Regions from separate parts of the Paenibacillus sp. F024 genome, predicted to be linked through region 2. Evidence: riboswitches for the same ligand, from Rfam matches in the RefSeq annotation. Region 2 holds a riboswitch; each other region holds the start of a gene.

Region 1 (6,921 bases), on a different contig from region 2:
ATCGACACGAAGTGATCGCAAGGGCAAGAGAGAACGGAATTGGTCGAATGATCAATGTCGGCTTTAATCGGGAAACCATTCCCAGCTCGATCGCCTTGGCGGAAAAATATGACTTTATCTATTCGACCGTAGGTTGGCATCCGACGGACGCAAAGGATATGACCCCAGAGGATTTGGAATGGATCGAATCGCTTTGCCGGCATGAGAAGGTAGTAGCCATTGGAGAAATCGGTCTGGATTACTATTGGGACACGTCTCCCAAGGATGTACAAGCCCGAGTGTTTCGTGAACAAATCCGGCTCGCGCGAAAGCTCGGCATGCCGATCGTCATCCACAACCGGGATGCGCATCACGACGTTGTGCAAATTCTGCGCGAGGAGAAGGCGGCGGAGGTCGGCGGGGTGATGCATTGTTTCTCCGGAAGCTGGGAAACAGCCAAAATGTGCCTGGACATGAATTTCTATATCTCTTTTGGCGGACCGGTCACCTTTAAGAATGCAAAGCAGCCCAAGGAAGTGCTGGAAAAGGTTCCGCTGGACCGGCTGCTCATTGAAACGGACGCGCCTTACCTAGCTCCGCATCCGTATCGCGGAAAGCGAAATGAGTCGTCTTATGTTCGTCTTGTAGCCGAGACGGCAGCCCAAATCAAAGGGATCTCGCTGGAAGAATTGGCTGAAATTACATCCAAGAATGCCGTTTCAGTTTTCGGTATAAAGTGAATTTTCACACAAAATAGGACATGCCATTTTTTATCCAAAACAAGATAATCGAAGAAAACAGGATGAAAAACTATAAGCATCCAAGAGAAAGATGGTTTTGGTTCAATAAATTCTGAAAAATAATCAAAAATGATTATAATTCAAGCTTTTTTTCAAAGTTTGTATACTTTACAATTCAAGCCTTCGCATCGTACACTCAATATTAACTTCATACGATTGCCAAATTTCCAACATCGCTGAGTTCCGTAAGGGAACGGGGGAACCGCATCGCGGATATCACAGCGCTAGGCTGTTGATAGATGGGATGTTATTTTGGGGTGAATCTTGGGGCAGGAAGCTGCTCCCGAGTAGGGCGACTCTCAAGTCCGAATCCGTCAGCTAACCTCGTAAGCGTCTAGAGAGAGGTAACATTTGTCGTCGGCTTAACTTTTCATTTTCGGAAAATGAGAAAAGTCACGGGAAGGTTCCTCTTCTCCGCTGACTTTTTTTGTTTCCCCCGTCATTGGGATAAATGTCCAAGCCGGTTCATAAAATACAATTCCAGGAGGTCGATTTAGGCAAGTGCGGTTCTGATAGCCGTTGAAGCAAACGTTGGTAATTGGAGAAGAATAAACTTTACCATAGTCGCGTCAGATCAAATCATGCATAACACTCGGATGGCGGGGCTTTAAGGAGGACCGAACAAGTGGGAGTTGTGACACCAGAACAAACCCATGAAAGACGATCATCCAGCTTGTCCTTCGCATTGCGATGGAAGCATGAAAACTTGCGTATGATATCGATCATTGCACTCATATTATTCGCTATGACTTTCATGTTTTTGATCATGTATTACGGTACGTCAATCAAAAGCGTATCGGTGGTTGTAGACGGGAAAGAGCAAACTTTCCAAACGAGAGAAACAGTTCTGCAGCACATTCTGGATGAGCAAGGCATCTCTGTCGGAGAGCACGACCGTGTGTCGCATTCTTTGGAGGCTTCGATGGAATCGGGAGACCGAGTCATTATCGAGAAAGCCATGCCAGTACAATTGACAGACGGTGGACAAACAAAAACCGTATATACGACAGGGGAAACGGTGGAGCAGCTATTTGCGGATCAGAAGATCACGCTAAATGAGCTCGATAAGGTGACTCCCGCTTTAGATTCGGCGATAGACGAAAACAGCGAAGTCAAAATTGTCCGTGTTAAGAAAGATATCGAGGAAATCAAAGAACCGATCGCCTTCGAAACGGTGAAAAAGACGGAGCCGAAGCTGATCAGGGGCAAAGAACAGGTTGTTCAAGAGGGGCAAGAGGGAGTTCTGCTCAAAAAGAAAGAAAAAGTATATGAAGACGGTGTGCTCGTATCCGAACAGATCGTTGACGAAAAGGTTCAAGCTGAAAGTGTACAAAGGATTATTGCGGTCGGAACGAAGAATCCGGTAGTGACATTATCTTCGTCTTCGCCGACATTGGAGCAGTTGACCAAAAACGGAGTGAAATTTGACGTTAAACAGGTCATCAATAACGTGAAACTGACTGCGTACAGCGCGGGGCCGGCTTCCACAGGAAAGGATCCCGATCATCCGCAGTATGGAATCACGGCGTCAGGTGCGAGAGTAACGGAAGGTCGCACGATTGCAGTCGATCCAAAGGTTATTCCAATGGGCTGGTGGGTTTATATTGAAGGGCTGGGCTTCCGCAGAGCGGAAGACACCGGCAGCGCAGTCAAAGGGAATAAAATCGACGTTTATTTCGAAAGCCATGACTATGCCGTACGCTTCGGTACCAAACAAGGAGCAACCGTATATGTCATTGGTCCTAAGAAGCCGTCGGTTGATTAAGGATGGGCAATTAGGGCAGACTCATCATATATAGAACAGTTCAAGAAGAGGTACGGCTGACGTCCCTCTTCTTTTCTCTTGTTACGAAAGAAGGTACAATGGATTCATGATCAAAGAGATTATTGTGGTTGAAGGCAAGGACGATACGGTTGCGATCAAACGGGCTGTCGAAGCGGAAACGATCGAAACCGGCGGTTCGGCAATCAATAAAGAGGTGCTAAAGCGCATCCGGCTTGCGCAGGAACGCAGGGGCGTGATCATTTTTACCGACCCCGATCATGCAGGTGAACGGATACGCAAAATCATCGCCAGAGAAGTGCCGGGCTGCAAGCATGCATTCCTGACACAGGAGGAGGCCAAGAGCCGTGGCGACATCGGAGTAGAGAATGCATCGGTTGAAGCGATTCGCTTAGCGCTCGCTAACGTGCGAACGGATTATATGGCACAAGATTCGGATATTGAATGGGACGATCTGATGGAAGCCGGGCTAATCGTTCATCCGGCCGCAGCGGCCAGAAGGCTCGAAATGGGCAGACGCCTTGGTATCGGATATTGTAACGGAAAGCAGTTTTATCATCGCTGCCGCATGTTTCAAATTACAAGAGAAGAATTTGAGGCGGCACGGCGGTATTTGGATGAAAATGAGGGATAAGCCATGAATACCAATCACAATACAGATTCGGCGGGTGCAGGACAAGCGTCTTGGGAGGACATCGCTTCGCCGAAAAGAACCAAGGAACTGATGCAGAAGTTCGGCTTCACCTTGAAGAAAAGCTTAGGTCAAAACTTTCTCATCGATCATAATATTTTACATAAAATCGTCGCTGCCGCGGAGTTGACTCCTCAAAAGGGGGCGTTGGAAATCGGTCCCGGAATCGGGGCCTTGACACAGCAGCTTAGCAAGGCGGCAGGTCGGGTTGTGGCCGTTGAAATTGACCAAAGACTGCTGCCGATGCTCGAAGAGACACTATCCCCCTATCCTCAGACCACCGTAATCCACGGCGACGTGCTGAAGGTGGACTTAAAGGAGCTTTTCGAGAAGCTTTTTCAAGACGTCCCGCAGGTTAGTGTAGTCGCCAATCTCCCTTATTATGTGACCACTCCGATTATCATGAAGCTGCTTGAAGAAAAGCTGCCGCTCGAGAATATCGTAGTCATGATTCAGAAGGAAGTGGCCGATCGGATGGCTGCAAAGCCTGGGGGCAAAGAGTATGGCAGTCTTAGTATTGCGGTTCAGTATTACTGTATCCCCGAAGTCATAGCCATCGTCCCGCGCACTGTTTTTATCCCGCAGCCGAATGTAGATTCCGCCGTCATTCGGTTGAAGGTGAGGGAGAAGCCGCCGGTCGATGTGGATGATGAGGAATTTTTCTTTGAAGTGGTGCAAGCCAGCTTCGTGCAGCGGCGCAAAACGATATATAACAATCTGGCCGCGAAATATTTCACCAAGGAAACGAAGAGCAGCCTGGAAGCCATTCTACAAGCATCAGGCATCGAACCCTCCCGCCGAGGAGAAACCTTGTCTATGGCAGAATTTTCGGTATTAAGCCGGAATCTTGCCAAAGCCCTAAGCTCCAGTTAAATCTCGATATTGGGCTATATGGGCGAATCGCCTGCACCATTTGCCTATCCTCGCCATACGATAGACGAGGAGGCGATGCAGCCATGAAACAGGGAGACCTGGTCACTCGTAAGTCGTATGGCGGTGACATTGTTTTCAAAATACAAGAAATCGTGCAGCGGCAGGCGGTGCTTCGTGGAGTGGAGCTTCGGCTCTTGGCAGATGCTCCGCTTTTCGATTTGGAACCCGTTCCTCAGCTTGATCCTTTTCAATATTCGGGTACGCTACGACCGAAATGGATCGATGCCATGAGGCGAACGAATGCTTCTCAAATCCAAGCCGACCCCTACCAAACCGATAGCTGGGGAGCAAATACAATCCCGGGTGCAGCCCCCCATTCGCGATCGGATTATTTTGACGTGCCGGGTAAAGTGCTGCACTTGGATGGCGATCCGGTCTATTTGCGCAAATGCATGGCTTTATATGGAGAGCTCCGGGTTCCGGCAGAAGGATATTATGTGACGGAGGCCCATATGGCCGATGCGCTCTATCGCCTGCTGCCGCAAATCCAGCCCGATATTGTAGTTGTGACCGGACATGACGGTATTCTAAAGCAGCGGAGTTCGGGCGATGTGTCCGCGCTTAGCAGCTATAAAAATTCGCATAATTTCGTCAATGCGGTGCGCATCGCCAGACAATATGAAAAAAACCGTGATGCATTGACCATTATTGCCGGTGCCTGCCAATCCCATTTTGAAGCGCTGCTGCAGGCCGGCGCCAATTATGCCAGCTCCCCGGCCCGCGTATTGATTCACGCGCTTGATCCGCTGTGTGTGGCGGCTAAAGTCGCTTACACGCCCATTCGCGATACGGTGAATATAGTAGATGTCATCGGGCTTACGCACAGCGGTTTGGAAGGGCTCGGCGGGATCGAATCACGAGGCAGCTATCGACGAGGTGTACCCAAAATTCAATACGTGAATCAGACTTGAGCGCCGCAAGGTGCTTTTTCTTTTGCTGCTCCTAAATCGCGTGTTATTTTTTGACAATTATGTGAACGCTATTGAAGGGAGCTAGCGTTAATGGTGCCAAAATCAAGGAAAAAAGTCGTTGACAACATGTTTGGATGATTGATATAATATTCGGCTCAAATTGACATACTACCTTTGTTGAGTTATAATTGAAAGGGAAAGAGGTGGTAGTAATCAATGGCAAAAAATACGCTGTTGGATATCAAACGCAGTTTGGAACCTCATGTCGGACAAAAGATTATGTTAAAAGCAAATGGCGGTCGCCGAAAGACAATCGAAAGATCCGGTGTATTGGAGGAAACCTACCCTTCCGTATTTATTGTGAAACTGGATCAAGAACAGCAGACCTTCAAGCGTGTTTCTTACAGCTATGCAGACATTTTGACGGAATCGGTTGAAGTGACGGTGCAAAGCGATGATGGAGAAGTACGGATAACAATACATCAATAATACATAAAACGGTTGGCTTGCTCACGCGGTCAGCCGTTTTTATTTGCTTACTACTTAGACGAGGCTGCCTTCGGCAAAGTTGCATAGAGCGTATGATTTTTTGAAACGGAAGCATACTAGCCTTAACTTCTAACCAATCGAAGGAGGTATGGTGATGGGTCGAAGAAATCGCCGAGGGGTTATGTCCGATACGTTCAAATATGAGCTTGCCAAAGACCTTGGCTTCTACGAAACCGTCCAGCGTGAAGGCTGGGGAGGTATAAGAACGAAGGATGCGGGAAATATGGTAAAGCGGGCGATCCAAATTGCCGAAGGAACGGTGCAGAAGCAGAATCCGGCTCAAGCTCAAGGCACCGGGACGACTCCTGGATACGGTGCGATTCAAGCACATGGAATCATGCCGATGCAGACTCAGGAAACTCCTGTGCCGAGGTACGGCGGATTGCAGCCGCCCGTTACTAAGCCGATGCACTCGCCGTACTCCAGAACGTAATCGCCCTATAGAAAGCTAGAGCGTCCAAGAGGCGGCTTTAGCTTTTTTTTGTGGCGTTTTTGGTATAGTATAGGAGAAGAACGTCAAGCCCGTTTTTTATGGAGCAGACAGGTGTAAAGAAGGTGTCCTATGAAGGTATTCGAAAAAGCTCCGGCAAAAATCAATTTGTCCCTGGATGTATTATATAAGCGTGAAGATGGCTATCATGAAGTGGAGATGGTCATGACCATGGTCGACCTGGCGGATCGGATCGAAATGCAGGAGCTTCCGCGCGATACGATCATTATATCGAGCCAAGCCGGGTACATACCGCTGGATGAAAAGAATCTTGCTTTTCAAGCCGCTCGTCTTATCAAAGAGAGGTATGACGTAAAACAGGGAGTCTATATTCATTTGGATAAAAAAATACCGGTTGCTGCAGGCCTTGCCGGCGGGAGCAGCGATGCTGCGGCTACCTTGCGCGGCCTCAATCGGTTGTGGAAGCTTGGAATCTCAACAAAGGAACTGCAGAAGCTTGGAGAAGAGCTTGGTTCGGATGTGCCTTTTTGCGTAGCGGGAGGTACTGCGATCGCGCGGGGACGGGGAGAGAGGCTGGAACCGATCGATTCGCCGCCGCAATGCTGGGTTATTTTGGCCAAGCCCCCGATTAATGTATCTACGTCGGAAATCTACGGGAAGCTGCAGGCCGGAGCCATCCGGAAGCATCCTTCTACCGCAGGAGTGCTGGAGGCGATCCGGGAGAAAAGGTTCGAACAGCTGTGCGGTGAGCTCGGCAATGTGCTGGAGGAAGTTACGTTGGAGCTGTATCCGGAGGTAAGGCAGCTGAAGGAAGTCATGTCGAA
Region 2 (6,921 bases):
TCGATGTATTACGAGGTCAAGGAATTTATTGAATTGTTGAAAGCCGGGAAAGTCGAATCGGCAACAAATTCTTATGCCAATTCCGTGACTGCTTTGGAAATTATGGATGAGGCCAGACGCCAAATCGGACTTCAATTCCCTGCAGACAAGAATAACCTATAATTGCCGCTTGCTTCAATTGATGATGAAAGTGGGTTGAACCATGTATCCTATCATTGATGCGCATATTCACTTGGATTTATATGAAGAGACGGAACAGGAGAGACTGCTGGAATCTAGTCATATCTATCGGATTCAAGGCCTTATAACGGTCTCGATGAATGCGGGATCCTGCCTGCGCAATCTCCGGTTGAAGCGTCTGTTTCCCCATGCGGTTTTTCCGGCATTCGGCTACCATCCCGAGCAGGTTCTGCATTCAGGCGAAGAAGAGAAAGGTTTATTCGAATGGATTGACCGGCATCAGGATGAAATGGTGGCGATCGGCGAGGTCGGACTTCCTTATTATATGCGAAAAGAGGCTGAAGAAAGAGGCGAGCGATTTGACGATGAGCCCTACTTTCTTCTGTTGGAACGATTTGTTCAGCTGGCCGCCCGGCTGAATAAGCCGGTGGTGCTGCATGCCGTATATGAGGATGCGGACAGGGTATGCGATTTGCTTGAGAAGCAAGGAGTAGGGAGAGCTCATTTTCATTGGTTCAAGGGAAGCGCGCAGACAATGGAAAGAATGATAAAGAATGGCTACCGGGTTTCGGTGACGCCAGATGTGGTATATAAGCCGAAAATCCAAGAGATCGTTCAAGCATACCCGCTTGAGCTGCTGATGGTGGAAACCGACGGTCCATGGCCTTTTGAAGGTACATTCGAAGGGCAAACGACCCATCCGCGCATGATTCGCGAATCCATCAGGCAAATCTCTCAGCTTAAAGGGGTGCCGGAACAAGAAGCAGGGATGATATTATTTGAAAATACACGGAGCTTTTACAACCTGCCGCTGTAATGCATACACAGGTCTAGAACCATATAAATCTTCTTCTCATATGATGTTTCTATAAAACATTAGGAGGTGGGAGAGATGGATAAATTTCTGACCTATGCAGGCGGGTTGATAGGCGGTTATGCGCTTATTGAAGCTCCAGTCGAAGGTATTACAGTATTATCCGGTTTAAATACCATCCTTGATGTCGTCGGTACTTTAGCCATGATCGTTTTTGCAGGCACATTGATCGTTCGCGGCGTTTGCTCGCTTATAGGTGAATAACAAAGGAGATTTACGAAGTGAAAATTCCGTCAATCCGATCCTTTGACATGGGTTCATGTCAAGGGATCTTTTTGTTGGATTTAAAATGGAAGGAATAACGGATGGGGCCGTTCGTTTGTTTATTCAGTTTCAATGGCTTGATCCGAAGCAAACGTCCAAGCTTCACCCGGAAGAAGTTTTAACGAAAGAGCGGCTGGCGGTGCTGCTGACCAAAATGGCAAAATACAATAAGCTTGCGGCCCAATGACAAGAAAGACCGAATTTGAGCTTTGAAGATTCCGAGCTCATCCCGGCAGTTCAAACCTTTATTATGGAAGGTTTGGACTGCTTTTGTTTTTGTTGCATATCTGTTAGGATCGTGTGATAATAAATGTTTGGCATATGGAACACTAGTGCTGGGATTTTATCGAATCATTACTATTATGGAGGCAAAAATCATAGTGGAGCGCTACCCTTTTGCTTATGATCATTCCCAATCCTTCATCCAGCAGGCTGGGGAATGGATTTCTGATGTGTTTTACGATATCCTGCCCGAATCCGGCTTTGAAGTGCGCGATGAACAGATTTATATGGCATTCCAATTGGAACGGGCATTTGCCGAGAAGCAAACCATTTTCGCAGAAGCGGGAGTGGGGACGGGAAAAACACTGGTTTACTTATTATATGCGATTTGTTATGCCCGTTATATGCGAAAGCCGGCTGTGATTGCCTGTGCGGACGAATCATTAATAGAACAGCTGGTCAAGCCGGAAGGGGATATTGCCAAGCTGGCGCAGCACCTGGACTTGGCTGTTGACGCCAGATTGGGAAAGTCCCCGGACCAGTATCTTTGTCTGGTCAAGCTGGATAAAGCGAGATTCAGGGATGAGGATGCGGAACATTTCGAGCAAATCTATGAAGAGCTGCCCGGGTTTGTCCATTCTCATGAAACGCTGCAATCATTTTATGCTTACGGCGATCGGAAGCAATATCCGGATCTGAATGACGATCAATGGAACAAGATCAATTGGGACGCTTTTCAGGATTGCTTCGTATGCGACAAAAGGCACCGGTGCGGGCAGACGCTCTCCCGCGAGCATTACCGCCGGTCCGCCGATCTGATCATTTGCTCGCACGATTTTTACATGGAGCATGTGTGGACGTATGAGGGCAGGAAGCGGGAAGGGCAGCTGCCGCTGCTGCCGGACCACTGTGCGGTCGTATTTGATGAAGGGCATTTACTGGAATCCGCCGCGCAGAAGGCGCTAACCTATAAATTAAAGCATGCCGTGTTTGAAGAGCTGATCACCCGGCTGCTGCAAGGGGAAATTCGGGAATCTTTGGCTGTGCTTATTGATGAGGCGATTGCGCAAAGCGAGACGATGTTTGATTTGTTCGGGCGCAAAAGCAAGGAAATTCCCGGTTCGGACCGGAAGGAGCTGCTGCTCGACGATCAGCTGCTTCAAGAGATTCACCGGTTCCGGGCGCTGCTTACGGCAATAGAAGAAGAGCTCGTGTTTGAAAGCGGTCTTCATACATTAAATGAATATCAGCTCCGCATTGTCGAGGAGCATCTGGAAATGATGCAGAAAGCATTGAGTCTGTTTCAGCGCCCGGAGTCCTTCGTATGCTGGCTGACGGAAAGCGAGAGCGGGCTGACACTGGTGATTATGCCAAGAACGGTCATGGAAGTGCTTCGAGAGCAAGTGTTTAGTACCAAAATGCCGATCGTATTTTCATCGGCTACCTTATCCGTCGACGGCTCCTTCCGATATGTGACGGATAGTCTCGGAATTGAGCAGTATTTATCCTTTTCCGTGGCTTCTCCTTACGATTACGAACACCAAATGGAAGTGATCGCGCCCTCATGGGCCGCCGGCGGGACCTTTGCAGAGAAGATGGAGGCTGCTGTCTCGCTGCTTAAACGGACGGAAGGCAGAGCTTTGCTTCTGTTCCCGACGAAAGGGGAATTGCAGCGGTTTAAACAGGAGATCACGCTGTATCCGGATTTCATCGGCACAATGCGCTTCTTGTTTGAAGGCGATCAGGAAATCAGCCATCTTATCGCTTCCTTCCAGCATGATGAACAGAGTGTTCTTTGTGCCGTCAGCTTGTGGGAAGGGCTTGATGTGCCGGGACCTTCGTTGTCTAATGTCATAATATGGTCACTGCCTTTTCCGCCTCAGGATCCGGTCTTTATGGCCAAACGACGCGCGTCGGCTTCTCCTTTTGAAGAGGTGGATTTGCCTTATATGCTTTTGCGACTACGGCAAGGGATGGGGCGTTTGATTCGTTCCCGTGAGGATCGGGGAATTGTGGCCATTCTAAGCCCGGAACTACAGGAGCAGCCCATGCTGCGAACCCATGTGGAAGCTGTGCTTCCCTCTGGAGTGAAGCTCAAGGAATCGCTTGCTTAGACGGCGTTGGTAAACTTTGTGTCATGAAATACACACGGTATCCGTGTTACAATGGTTTCCGTTCCTTCTTGGGAACGCGACATCATAAAAGGCCGAAGCTTATTCTAAGCACGGGGGAACCCATGAACTTGGGGTGAAGCCACAGCAGTGGCCGGGTGATTGCTCTTTGACCCGAATCCGACAGCTAACCTCGCAGGCCGCACAAAGGAGAGGAATGCAGTGAAAGGTTTCAAAAAATTGGTTTTGACAGGCGTTTTGGCACTTGGCCCGATCATCGGCGCAGGCGTGGTTTCCGCTGCTCCGTCGTATACGGTATCCGGTAAAGATACGATGTGGACGATCTCGCAAAAATACGGAGTCAGTCTGAAGTCGCTTATTGCCGCGAATCCTCAAGTGGCTAACCCAAATATAATATGGCCCGGAATGGCACTGAATATACCTGGTAAGGCAGCAGGTACAGGATCGGGCAACGGTTCGCAGCAGGGGACAGGCAGCACGACACAGTCTTCTTACGCCAGCCAAGTGGTAAGCCTGGTGAACCAAGAACGTGCCAAAGCCGGTTTGCAGCCGCTTGCCAGTGACAGCGCATTGACCAAGGTAGCTTTGGACAAAGCGAAGGATATGTATGAGAAAGGTTATTTTGACCACACTTCTCCGACCTACGGGTCTCCATTCGATATGATGCAATCCTACGGTATTCGGTTTTCTTATGCAGGCGAGAATATAGCCAAGGGACAAAGAACTCCACAAGAAGTCATGAACGCATGGATGAACAGCCAAGGACACCGTCAAAACATTCTGAGCCCCAACTTCAACAAAATTGGAGTGGCTTATGTCAATGGCGTGTGGGTACAGGAGTTTATTAAAAACTAATAGAAATATGAACGAAAGACCGTCACATTGGACGGTCTTTTTTGGCGTTCCTTCAGAATCTGAAAACTTAAATTTTTATTGCTGGCATCTATAGGATGTGATAGATTTTAGTGGACATGGAAATGAATGGTGGGGGGAAGGGGATAATGAAGCAGGTCAAGCATTTAAAGAGAAGGGTACTGAAGGTATCCGCCGCATTTCTGCTGATTGGAGCACTGTTCGTTTCCGGTACGTCTCCGGCAGGGGCGCAGGGTCAAGATTCGATTCCGGCTGTCGTACAGCAAACGACATCCTCAGTCGTAGCGATCATCGGCAAACCGAGCGAGAGCAAAAGGGCATGGGAGCAAAGCCGTTATAACCTGGCTCATGGAACCGGAGTCATTGTACGCAGCGAAGGATACATATTAACGAATGCGCATGTCGTAAAGGATATGAGCAATATCATCGTGGTTACCTCCGACGGCAAATCATACCCGGGGAAAACAACGCATTACGATGAGGAAAGCGATCTGGCTTTGGTCAAAATCGTTGCTTCCGGATTAACCGCCGCAAAGTTTGCCGACCCGAAAAATATCCGGGTCGGCGAATCGGTCATGGCGATCGGTACACCGTTGTCCTTTGCCCTCAGGAACTCCGTTACCTCCGGCATCGTCAGCGGAATGGAACGTTCGGTCCAATCCAAATACCAGCTGATCCAGACCGATGCGGCGATCAATCCGGGCAACAGCGGCGGAGCACTGGTAAATATGAAGGGCGAGGTTATCGGAATCAATACGTTAAAGTATGTGGAGTTCGGCGTGGATAGCTTGGGTTTTGCAATTCCGGTAGATACGGTTCAGTATGTTCTCGATCATTTTTTCAAGTACGGGAAAGTGAAGCGGCCTTATCTTGGGCTTGAACTGGGCGAAAGCTGGGAGGCGGTCGTCGGTCTGCCGTCATCGGCCGGTCTTGAAGTGACCTACGTCGATCCCGATTCACCCGCGGCGCAAGCAGGGGTGAAGCAGGGGGATGTGCTTCAATCCATCAATTCCGTCAAAACCAGCAATTTAGTGGAATATAATGAAGCGTTAAAGAAATATTTGCCTGATCAAAGCATTGTTTTGACCCTTCTATCGGGCAGCCAAACAAAGAATATCGAAGTGAAACTAGAGGAAGATCTTTCCGCAGTGACCAAGCTGGTGCAGGATGCCGGGGGCGCTTCGATTGATGCGGACCAAGGAAAAACCTGGATCGGCGACAGTCACTTTGGCTGGTCTTTGAAATATCCGGCCGGCTTAATCAAGTTTAGTCAATCCGATAACGGAAACAACGTTGTCTTTGGGGATGCCAAAGGGGAATTTGCGATCAACATTTCCATTGATGAAAAGCAAAGCAAGGATCTGTCTCCGCAGGGGCTGCTTCGCAAGCTGACCCAGCATACAGGAGATACGATATTGGAGAAACGGTATATGAATGAAAAACCTCACGCCTACGCCAAGCTCATATCCAAAGGGGATTACGGCGAATATTATGAAGCCAGAGCCTACCAGAAAGAAGACAAAATCTTCTACCTGACTTTGGTCGTAGAAAAGGAGGATAATTACCTAAACGGCATGAAACGAAACAGCTATACCGATCTTCTCGATACCTTTGTGCTTTCATTCGATGCTGCGGATACTACGCTGAAGGATATCTCGGCATATCAGGGTCAAAATACGATAACTACGGAATATGGCCTGGCCTTTGACGTCCCTTCGGATTGGAGCAAGCATGGATGGGGAAGTGGACTGCACTTCTCGAGTGAGGACGGCAAAAAAAACCTGTCGGTGAATATCACTTCCGCGGCATCGGGCGATACGCTTGAGCAATGGTCAGCACGTCAGGAGCGCCGGTTTGTTGAAAGCTACTCGGAGGGATATCGCGAGGTTCGGGGAGCGAAGGAAACGACAGCAGGGGGAACAGCTGCGATAGAAAACGTGTATGCCTATACAATGGGAGATAAATGGGAGCAGGCCCATGTCGTTTATATCATCAAAGATAAATATAAATACGAGCTGCAGGCTTCATATCCGAAAAACGAAAGCGCCGAGATGGAAGAGCTGCTGACGGAATTGCTCGAATCCGTTCAATTTTCCAAGGACACTATAAACCGCTCTCTTGGGGTGATTGAGGATATGAACGATCTGCTTGATCCGAACAAGGCCGCAACATTTGTAAGCGAAAAGTACAAATATTCTATTCAAATCCCGGAGCTATGGTTCAACGGCTATGAAAGCGAGCAGGATCATGGCTTTAACTCGTTTAGTTTCGAGGGAGGCAGTCTGACGATCGACGCCGACGATCAATCCGATTTCGCTGAAGCCGCAGCCAGGATAGAGCAGGATCACAAGAAAAATGCCGGAATCGATGCGAACT
Region 3 (6,921 bases), on a different contig from region 2:
CCTTTCGAAACGCCGTTAGGTGCGCTCATCGCTTTCATCGGGGTTCCTTTCTTTCTCTGCCTCGCGCGTAAAGAAAGGAGGGGGCTGTAATGGGAATCACGCCGGAATCCGTTCTGGAAAAACGAAGAACAACACGCGGTTTTATCGTTATGGCCATCGTTGCCATTCTGATTATCGCCGCTTTCATCATCAGCATGAACACCGGACATATTCGTCTGTCTCCGCTTGATGTGATGAGGACGTTAATGGGATGGGGAACAGAAAAACAGGAATTGATTCTGTTTGAATTCCGTTTGCCCCGCATTATCATTGCCGTTCTGGCAGGTGCGGGCCTGTCCGTGTCCGGCTGTATTCTGCAGGGCATCACCCGCAACGCGCTGGCTGACCCCGGTATTCTTGGCATTAACGCAGGTGCGGGTTTGATGGTGATGCTGTTTATTTTTTTATTTCCGACTTCAGCCGCTGTACCGGTCACTTGGCTTCCGGTGATCGCTTTTACGGGTGCGGGACTCACCGCCGCACTGATCTACATTCTTGCATACAAACGCCATGAGGGAATTACGCCGACAAGGCTGCTGCTTACCGGGATTGCCGTAGCCACAGGCATAAGTGCGGCAATGATCGTTCTGACGCAGCGGTTTGATCCGAGTCAATATCAGTTTGTGGCCACCTGGCTCGCAGGCAGTATATGGGGCTCGAACTGGAAGTTTGTGCTTGCTCTTTTGCCATGGATTGCAGTGCTTCTGCCGTTTGTGTTTTACAAAGCCCGCGTGATGAACGTGCTGAATTTGGGTGAGCAGACCGCCCTCGGGCTCGGAGCGCCGGTTGAGAGGGAAAGGCTTATGCTGTTGGCCGCATCGGTGGGCTTGGCCGGGTCATGTGTAGCGGTGAGCGGGGGCATCGGGTTTATCGGGCTGATCGGTCCGCATTTGGCGCGAAGGCTTGTCGGGTCGAAGCATCAAATGCTGCTGCCGGCGTCCGCATGGATTGGAGCTTTGCTGCTTATTGTGGCGGATACACTGGGCCGTTGGATTGTACAGCCGTCAGAGGTTCCGGCAGGCATCATCGTTGCCGTGATTGGAGCGCCATATTTTCTTTACCTGCTGGCGCATGCGAAGTCTTGAAAATTATCTTGGATATATGGAGGGAAATGTTGTGTTTTTGATGAAAAAAAAGAAGCTGATCCTCAGCCTGCTGATATTGCTTATGATGGTTCTCACAGCCTGCGGCGGTCAAGCGGGATCCGGGCCGTCGGGCGCTCCGTCGGGGCAGGCCGACGGTTCATCCTCTGAGGACGGCAAAAATACGAAGATATTTAAAGCGGCCAATGGAGACATTGAAGTACCGGTTCATCCGGAGCGAATCGCTGCCATTACATTCTTGGGAGATCTGCTCGCGCTCGGGGTCAAACCGGTTGGCGCCGGTTCGATCGCTTTAAACAATTCCGTTCTTCTGAAGAAGGAGCTTGAAGGCGTAGCCGATGTCGGGGACGTATCCGTTGAGAAGGTACTGGAGCTGAATCCGGATTTAATTATTGTGCCGACGTATTTACCGTCTGAAACGGTTGAGCAGCTGAAAAAAATCGCTCCTACCGTGGCGCTTCCTTCCGTGGTCCTGGATGGCGGGGACCCCCTTGAAGAAGTGAAAACCTTCGGAATGCTGCTTGGCAAAGAAAAAGAAGCGGAAGCCTTCATTGCCCGATATAAGCAAAAGGCTGAAGAAGCGAAGGCCAAATTAAACGGCATCATCGGTCCGGACGAAACGGTAGGAAGCTACTCCATTTGGGCAAAAAACCTTTGGGTATGGCCCCAAACACGCGATGCGGGCTACAATCTGTTCGAGATGTTCAAATACAAGCCTCAGGACAAAATAGCAAAGGAAATCTTCCCGGATGGCAAAGGAAAAGACATTTCCTTGGAGGTACTGCCCGACTTTGCCGCCGATCATATGTTTATTACGGTATACGAACCGGACGGTGGAGCTGAACGGGCAAAGGAAGTGGCGAATGGAGCCGTTTGGAAAACCCTTCCCGCTGTGAAGCATAACCACGTTTATTATTTGGATTATAAACAATTCTGGATGACCGACGGGCTCAATTTAGAGAAGCAGCTCGACGTTCTGGTCGATCTCATCGTGAAGCAAAATCAAAAATAACGGTTTTGTCCGGCTGAAATAAAGGCCGCGCCACAAGTCATCCGAAATGACTTATGACGCGGCCTTTTATGATTCTATGAATGGATCTTCCATGGTGTAAAGTGTGTCTTCAAAGGTATTCGTTACGGTTTAATCCAGGTCAAATTCATGATGGTTTTGATGTCCAGAGGTTGATCGATCAGCTTCAAACGATGATTCGCATCGGCAATTTGCTGATAGAACGCAAAATCGCTATCCGTAAACCGGGCTGCAAACTGATGCTTCGTCAAAGCGATTTCCATGACTTCGGCAGGAGTCCGGGTTTTTCCATCCGCCGCTTTAATTTCCGGGACATTGAACGATTTGGAGAGAATTTCCGCCGATTCCTTCTTGTGCTCGTTCATATAAGCAATGGAGGCCAGATGTCCCTGCATGAACTTTTCCACTAAATCTTCATGGTCTTTGGCAAAGGTTTTGTGAACCAGAACAACGATCGCAGGGTCCGGCAGTTCTTTAACGACCTTTAATCCACGCAATTCGGCGAAGGTAACGAACGGTTCGCTGGAGAGAGCCGCATCCACCGTATTGTTGTTGATGGCTTGCTCCATATTGTTGAACGGCATTTCCATGAGATGTACAGAGGTATCATCCAGCTTTTCCTCCGGCAATAAGAAACCGCGCAGAAGAATATCAGAGCCTGTGCCTTTTCCTAAAAATCCGATCTTTTTGCCTTTAAAAACAAAGTCTTGGGAGGATGCCGGATTTTCTTTAGCTAACAGACCGAATGTACCGTCTCCGACTTTGGCGATGACCTCAATATCCGCACCGCGTGAAGCCCAATTCACGGCAACGGGAATACCGGTATAGGCAAAGTCGAGCTTGCCGGAAGATAAAGCTTTGTTGAGATCAGGACCGTTGGCAAAAGGATAAAACTCAGCTTTGATGCCTTGCGCTTCCATGAGCTTTTGCTTTTCTGCAATAATCGCCGGTGCCATTGAAATAATATTAATATACCCGATTCGGATAACCGCGTTTGTTGCGGGTTCGGCTGCGGGGGTAGACTCAGCTGGATTTGGACCAGGGCTTGCTGTTTGATTCGCGCCGCATCCCGTTAGCGCCAAAACAGAGAGGATGACGAGTGCCAGTAGACTAACAAAGCTTTTCTTAAACAGGGTTAACAAATAGATCGACTCCTTGAATTCTAAATCTGCTGCTGTCTGCCGTCCTTTATCCATTCCCGATCAACAACTTTTTACAGCCATTAAAACGGGAAAGTCTCGAATATCGGAGTCCAAGGGCGTTCCAATGAGATAGCCGACAGAACGTTGATATAACGAATCTGGAGCGTACATGCGCATGCCCTCAAAGTTCCGAGTATCTGGAGAAAGATGGTGAAGGAACTCTTTTATATTAAATGACAATGAGAATCATTGTCAATATTTTTGCGGGTGATTTTTAAGAAAGGTTTAAGCCAAGGAACAGAGCCGGATTTATAAATGGGAAAAAGGCCGGATATGAAGGAAGAGTCTCTTCTGACGGATTACTAACCGCCTTTGTATTGAGGTCGGCATCTTTGTAGCGGCGAATGCAAGTGGGTGGAGCGGACGAATCGATGGGGCACTTGCATGGTCAAGAACAGGCAGGTTCTCAGGGAGTGAATTTGTTAAATATTATCATAAATAGAAATAAAAGTTTTCTTTGATTGACGAATATTTAACTATTGGGTATTATATTATTACGCTTAATTTCCGAGTCATCGGAAAGCGGGGGAACCAATTTTCTGGGGCGAATCAATAGATTGTAGGGAACCATCTTTCCCGAGCCCGGCAGCTAACCTCGTCAGCAGTTGGATGGGTCACAATTCGTTGTTTTGTACGAATGCTCGGTAACGTGGACCCGTATAACGGGTCTTTTTTGTTTTTTAGACCCGCCATATAGCTGTTGATCGTTAAACGCAAATGCGATCATGCTGCTAATTGCGGGTTTTTTGATGTGGAGATTTTTAAAGGAGGAGCCGGTTAAGACGAAGCTCTTCTTTAAAAAGGAGATGCCATGAAGTCATGATCATGAAAACCAAAGATGGAAAAGTCGTCGAAATTTTATATAAGGATGAACAGGGTTTTTGTTATTGTGACGATGGGTGGACCCGGCCTAAAAGTGAATTCACTGTTCCTACCAAAGAAGAGGTTTTGGATAAACGAAAAAGTAAGAAAATAGAGCCCCACGAGAGGAACATGCCATGATGCAGAGAATTACTTCCGCTCATTTGCAGCAGCTTTCCAAAGAACAAGAAGATAAGCTGCGTCAACAATGGACTCCGGAAGAAGGGGAATACATTTTCTTTGCCGGACAAGAAGAGATGATCTATTACATGGACGGTTTTCAGAAAGAGAAGGCGCTTCCGTTATTAACGATAGGACAAATGATGGCTTATTTGCACCAATACGATAGTTCCCTTCGGGTTGACAACCTGTCCAATGAATGGCTGATCCAGACTTCAAGTCTTGAAGTGAAGGCTCGCGAGCTATGCGACGCTTTGTGGCAAGCCGTGAAATCGGTCTTATAATTTTATTCGAATCGGTGATAAGAAGTTTTTACTTTTCTCAATTTCGGATTGCCGCCCCCGCTTGCACCTGAAGCGGAGGAAAGCATACGCAGCAGTATCCGAACCTTGGTTGGCTCCAAATCATATCATCTTGAGATAATAAACAAGCGCCTCCCGAATCGCAATGCGCGATCCGGGAGGCGCTTGTTGCGCCGGTTTATTTAATCCACTGAACAATATCCTCCAGGTTTTGTCTTGACTTCGGACGATGCGGGTCTTGGGCGCGGTATCCGAATGCGGCCATGACCGATATGTCCAGATTTCCGTTTTCCAGCAGTCCTTCCTCATCGAGAATCTTGTGCACCTCATCAAAATCGAAGCCTTCAATGGGACAGGAATCAATCCCGATCAGAGCCGCCGCGGTCATCATGTTGGCAAGGGCGATATAGGTTTGCTTGCAGGCCCAATCGAACAAGGTTCGCTCATTATCAAGCAAATGAAGATCCGATTCCTGGAATTTTCGATATACGGTCGGGATGCGTTCCAATGTTTCAGGTGGCATCTTCTTTACATTTTTACAAAGGTTGTATACATAGTCGGAATCGTATCTTACGTTTCTCCGGGCAAGAATGATCATGAAATGACTGGCCGTCGGAAGCTGTCCCTGTGCTCCCCAGGACACCTTTTTTAACTTTTCTCTCAAAGCTTCGTCCTGAACGATCAGGAATTTCCAAGGCTCAAAGCCGACGGAGCTTGGGGATAATCTTCCGGTTTCCAGAATAAACTGAAAATCCTCATCGGAAATGGTTTTCGTCGGGTCGAATTGTTTGGTAGCATGTCTGAAATAAAAGGCATCCAGTATGTCTTGCTTTTTCGTCGTCGTCTGGTTCATGGCGTAGTCCTTCCTTTCTTGCTTTTCGTGATCTTTTTATCATACCACATTTGTCCGGTCCTTCTGAATTCTCGAAGCCGTCCATGAGTTCATGAGATAGGTTCGGCTTTTTATCCACAATCTTATCCACATCATTAACAATCATTTTATTCACACTGTACAACTATTTTTTCGATTGTGTTAACATATCCACAAATTAAGTTGTCCACATGTGTGTATCTTTAATACTTGCCTTGTGAAGCTGCAATCATTAAGATATAGTTCTGATATATAAAACCATCCTTAAACCGTGATAAGAGGTAGTTATGGCGACTATTCATGATGTGGCAAAGAAGGCAGGCGTATCGGTAACGACCGTATCGCGCGTGCTGAACAACCGGGGTTATATCAGCGAGGCGACTCGCAGCAAAGTGTATCAATCGATGGATGAACTGGCATATCAACCAAACGAGATTGCGCGTTCACTGCTGCGCAAGCAGTCCAACATCATCGGTTTGATCATTCCTGACGTCTCACATCCTTTTTTCTCAGAGCTTGCGAATCATGTGGAATATCATGCTTATCAGAATGGCTTCAAGGTCCTGCTCTGCAATTCGCATTTGGACCCTGTGAAAGAAAAAGATTATATCGAGATGCTGAAGCGCAATCGGGTGGATGGCATTATTATGGGCAGCCATACCCTGGAAGTGGAAGAATACATGAGCCTGCGTTCACCCTTGGTCACGATTGACAGAAAAATGGGGGATAGTATTCCTTTTATTTCTTCGGACAATTATAAAGGAGGAAAACTGGCAACCGAGCTGTTGATTCGCAAAGGGTGCAAAAAAATCGCGCATATCTGCGGCAATTTGGAGCTTGAGCTGCTTGCGAACCAAAGAAGCGTGGCGTTTGAACAGGTTGCTTCCAAACATGCGATAGAGCATGTGATCCTTCAGACCGATATGAATGTATTCGATCAAGGGCAGTATGAGCGTATTATTCGTTCTTTATTCCTCGAGCATCCCGATATTGACGGTATTTTTGCGGCCAGTGACATTATCGCGGCATTTGCCGTGAAGGAATGCGGCAGATCCGCAAAGCGCATTCCGGACGAGGTACGCATCATCGGATATGATGATGTGAATGCCGCTTCATGGTTGACGCCCGCCATAACCACCGTAAGACAGCCCATCAGTGAGATCGGCCGTTTGGCCGTGGAGCTGATTCGCAAGCAAATGGACGGAGAGCCTTTGGAAAAAAAGCACGTATTGGAAGTTGAGCTGGTGGAAAGAGCCACTACTTAACAATCTTAAAAATAGAGTGTTTAAGTACGGTAGAATTAGTAGAAGGACCTGGCTGATATATTGCACAG

Evidence for each region. A riboswitch is a leader RNA that binds a small molecule or an ion and turns the genes downstream of it on or off. The one in region 2 is predicted to bind cyclic di-AMP.
Region 1: linked by a shared signal. The riboswitch ahead of ACZYR9_RS24170 (resuscitation-promoting factor) and the one ahead of ACZYR9_RS17570 (CAP domain-containing protein) in region 2 are both predicted to bind cyclic di-AMP.
Region 3: linked by a shared signal. The riboswitch ahead of ACZYR9_RS09740 (hypothetical protein) and the one ahead of ACZYR9_RS17570 (CAP domain-containing protein) in region 2 are both predicted to bind cyclic di-AMP.

Annotation. Positions count from the first base shown of each region.
Region 1 is NZ_JBVASZ010000040.1:10,581-17,501, forward strand. It holds gene ACZYR9_RS24165 (TatD family hydrolase) at 1-719, shown strand, start outside; cyclic di-AMP (ydaO/yuaA leader) riboswitch at 944-1,128, shown strand; gene ACZYR9_RS24170 (resuscitation-promoting factor) at 1,405-2,544, shown strand; gene rnmV (ribonuclease M5) at 2,651-3,196, shown strand; gene rsmA (16S rRNA (adenine(1518)-N(6)/adenine(1519)-N(6))-dimethyltransferase RsmA) at 3,200-4,126, shown strand; gene yabG (sporulation peptidase YabG) at 4,210-5,097, shown strand; gene veg (biofilm formation stimulator Veg) at 5,314-5,586, shown strand; partial or broken gene ACZYR9_RS24195 (small, acid-soluble spore protein, alpha/beta type) at 5,741-5,920, shown strand; gene ispE (4-(cytidine 5'-diphospho)-2-C-methyl-D-erythritol kinase) at 6,209-6,921, shown strand, end outside.
Region 2 is NZ_JBVASZ010000017.1:51,604-58,524, reverse strand. It holds gene ACZYR9_RS17595 (Gfo/Idh/MocA family protein) at 1-162, shown strand, start outside; gene ACZYR9_RS17590 (TatD family hydrolase) at 203-997, shown strand; gene ACZYR9_RS17585 (hypothetical protein) at 1,073-1,258, shown strand; gene ACZYR9_RS17580 (hypothetical protein) at 1,344-1,505, shown strand; gene ACZYR9_RS17575 (ATP-dependent DNA helicase) at 1,699-3,654, shown strand; cyclic di-AMP (ydaO/yuaA leader) riboswitch at 3,735-3,868, shown strand; gene ACZYR9_RS17570 (CAP domain-containing protein) at 3,874-4,527, shown strand; gene ACZYR9_RS17565 (S1C family serine protease) at 4,674-6,921, shown strand, end outside.
Region 3 is NZ_JBVASZ010000007.1:65,274-72,194, forward strand. It holds gene ACZYR9_RS09720 (FecCD family ABC transporter permease) at 1-90, shown strand, start outside; gene ACZYR9_RS09725 (FecCD family ABC transporter permease) at 90-1,124, shown strand; gene ACZYR9_RS09730 (ABC transporter substrate-binding protein) at 1,165-2,154, shown strand; gene ACZYR9_RS09735 (ABC transporter substrate-binding protein) at 2,277-3,314, opposite strand; cyclic di-AMP (ydaO/yuaA leader) riboswitch at 3,862-3,993, shown strand; gene ACZYR9_RS09740 (hypothetical protein) at 4,373-4,699, shown strand; gene ACZYR9_RS09745 (NAD(P)H-dependent oxidoreductase) at 4,896-5,570, opposite strand; gene ACZYR9_RS09750 (LacI family DNA-binding transcriptional regulator) at 5,876-6,853, shown strand.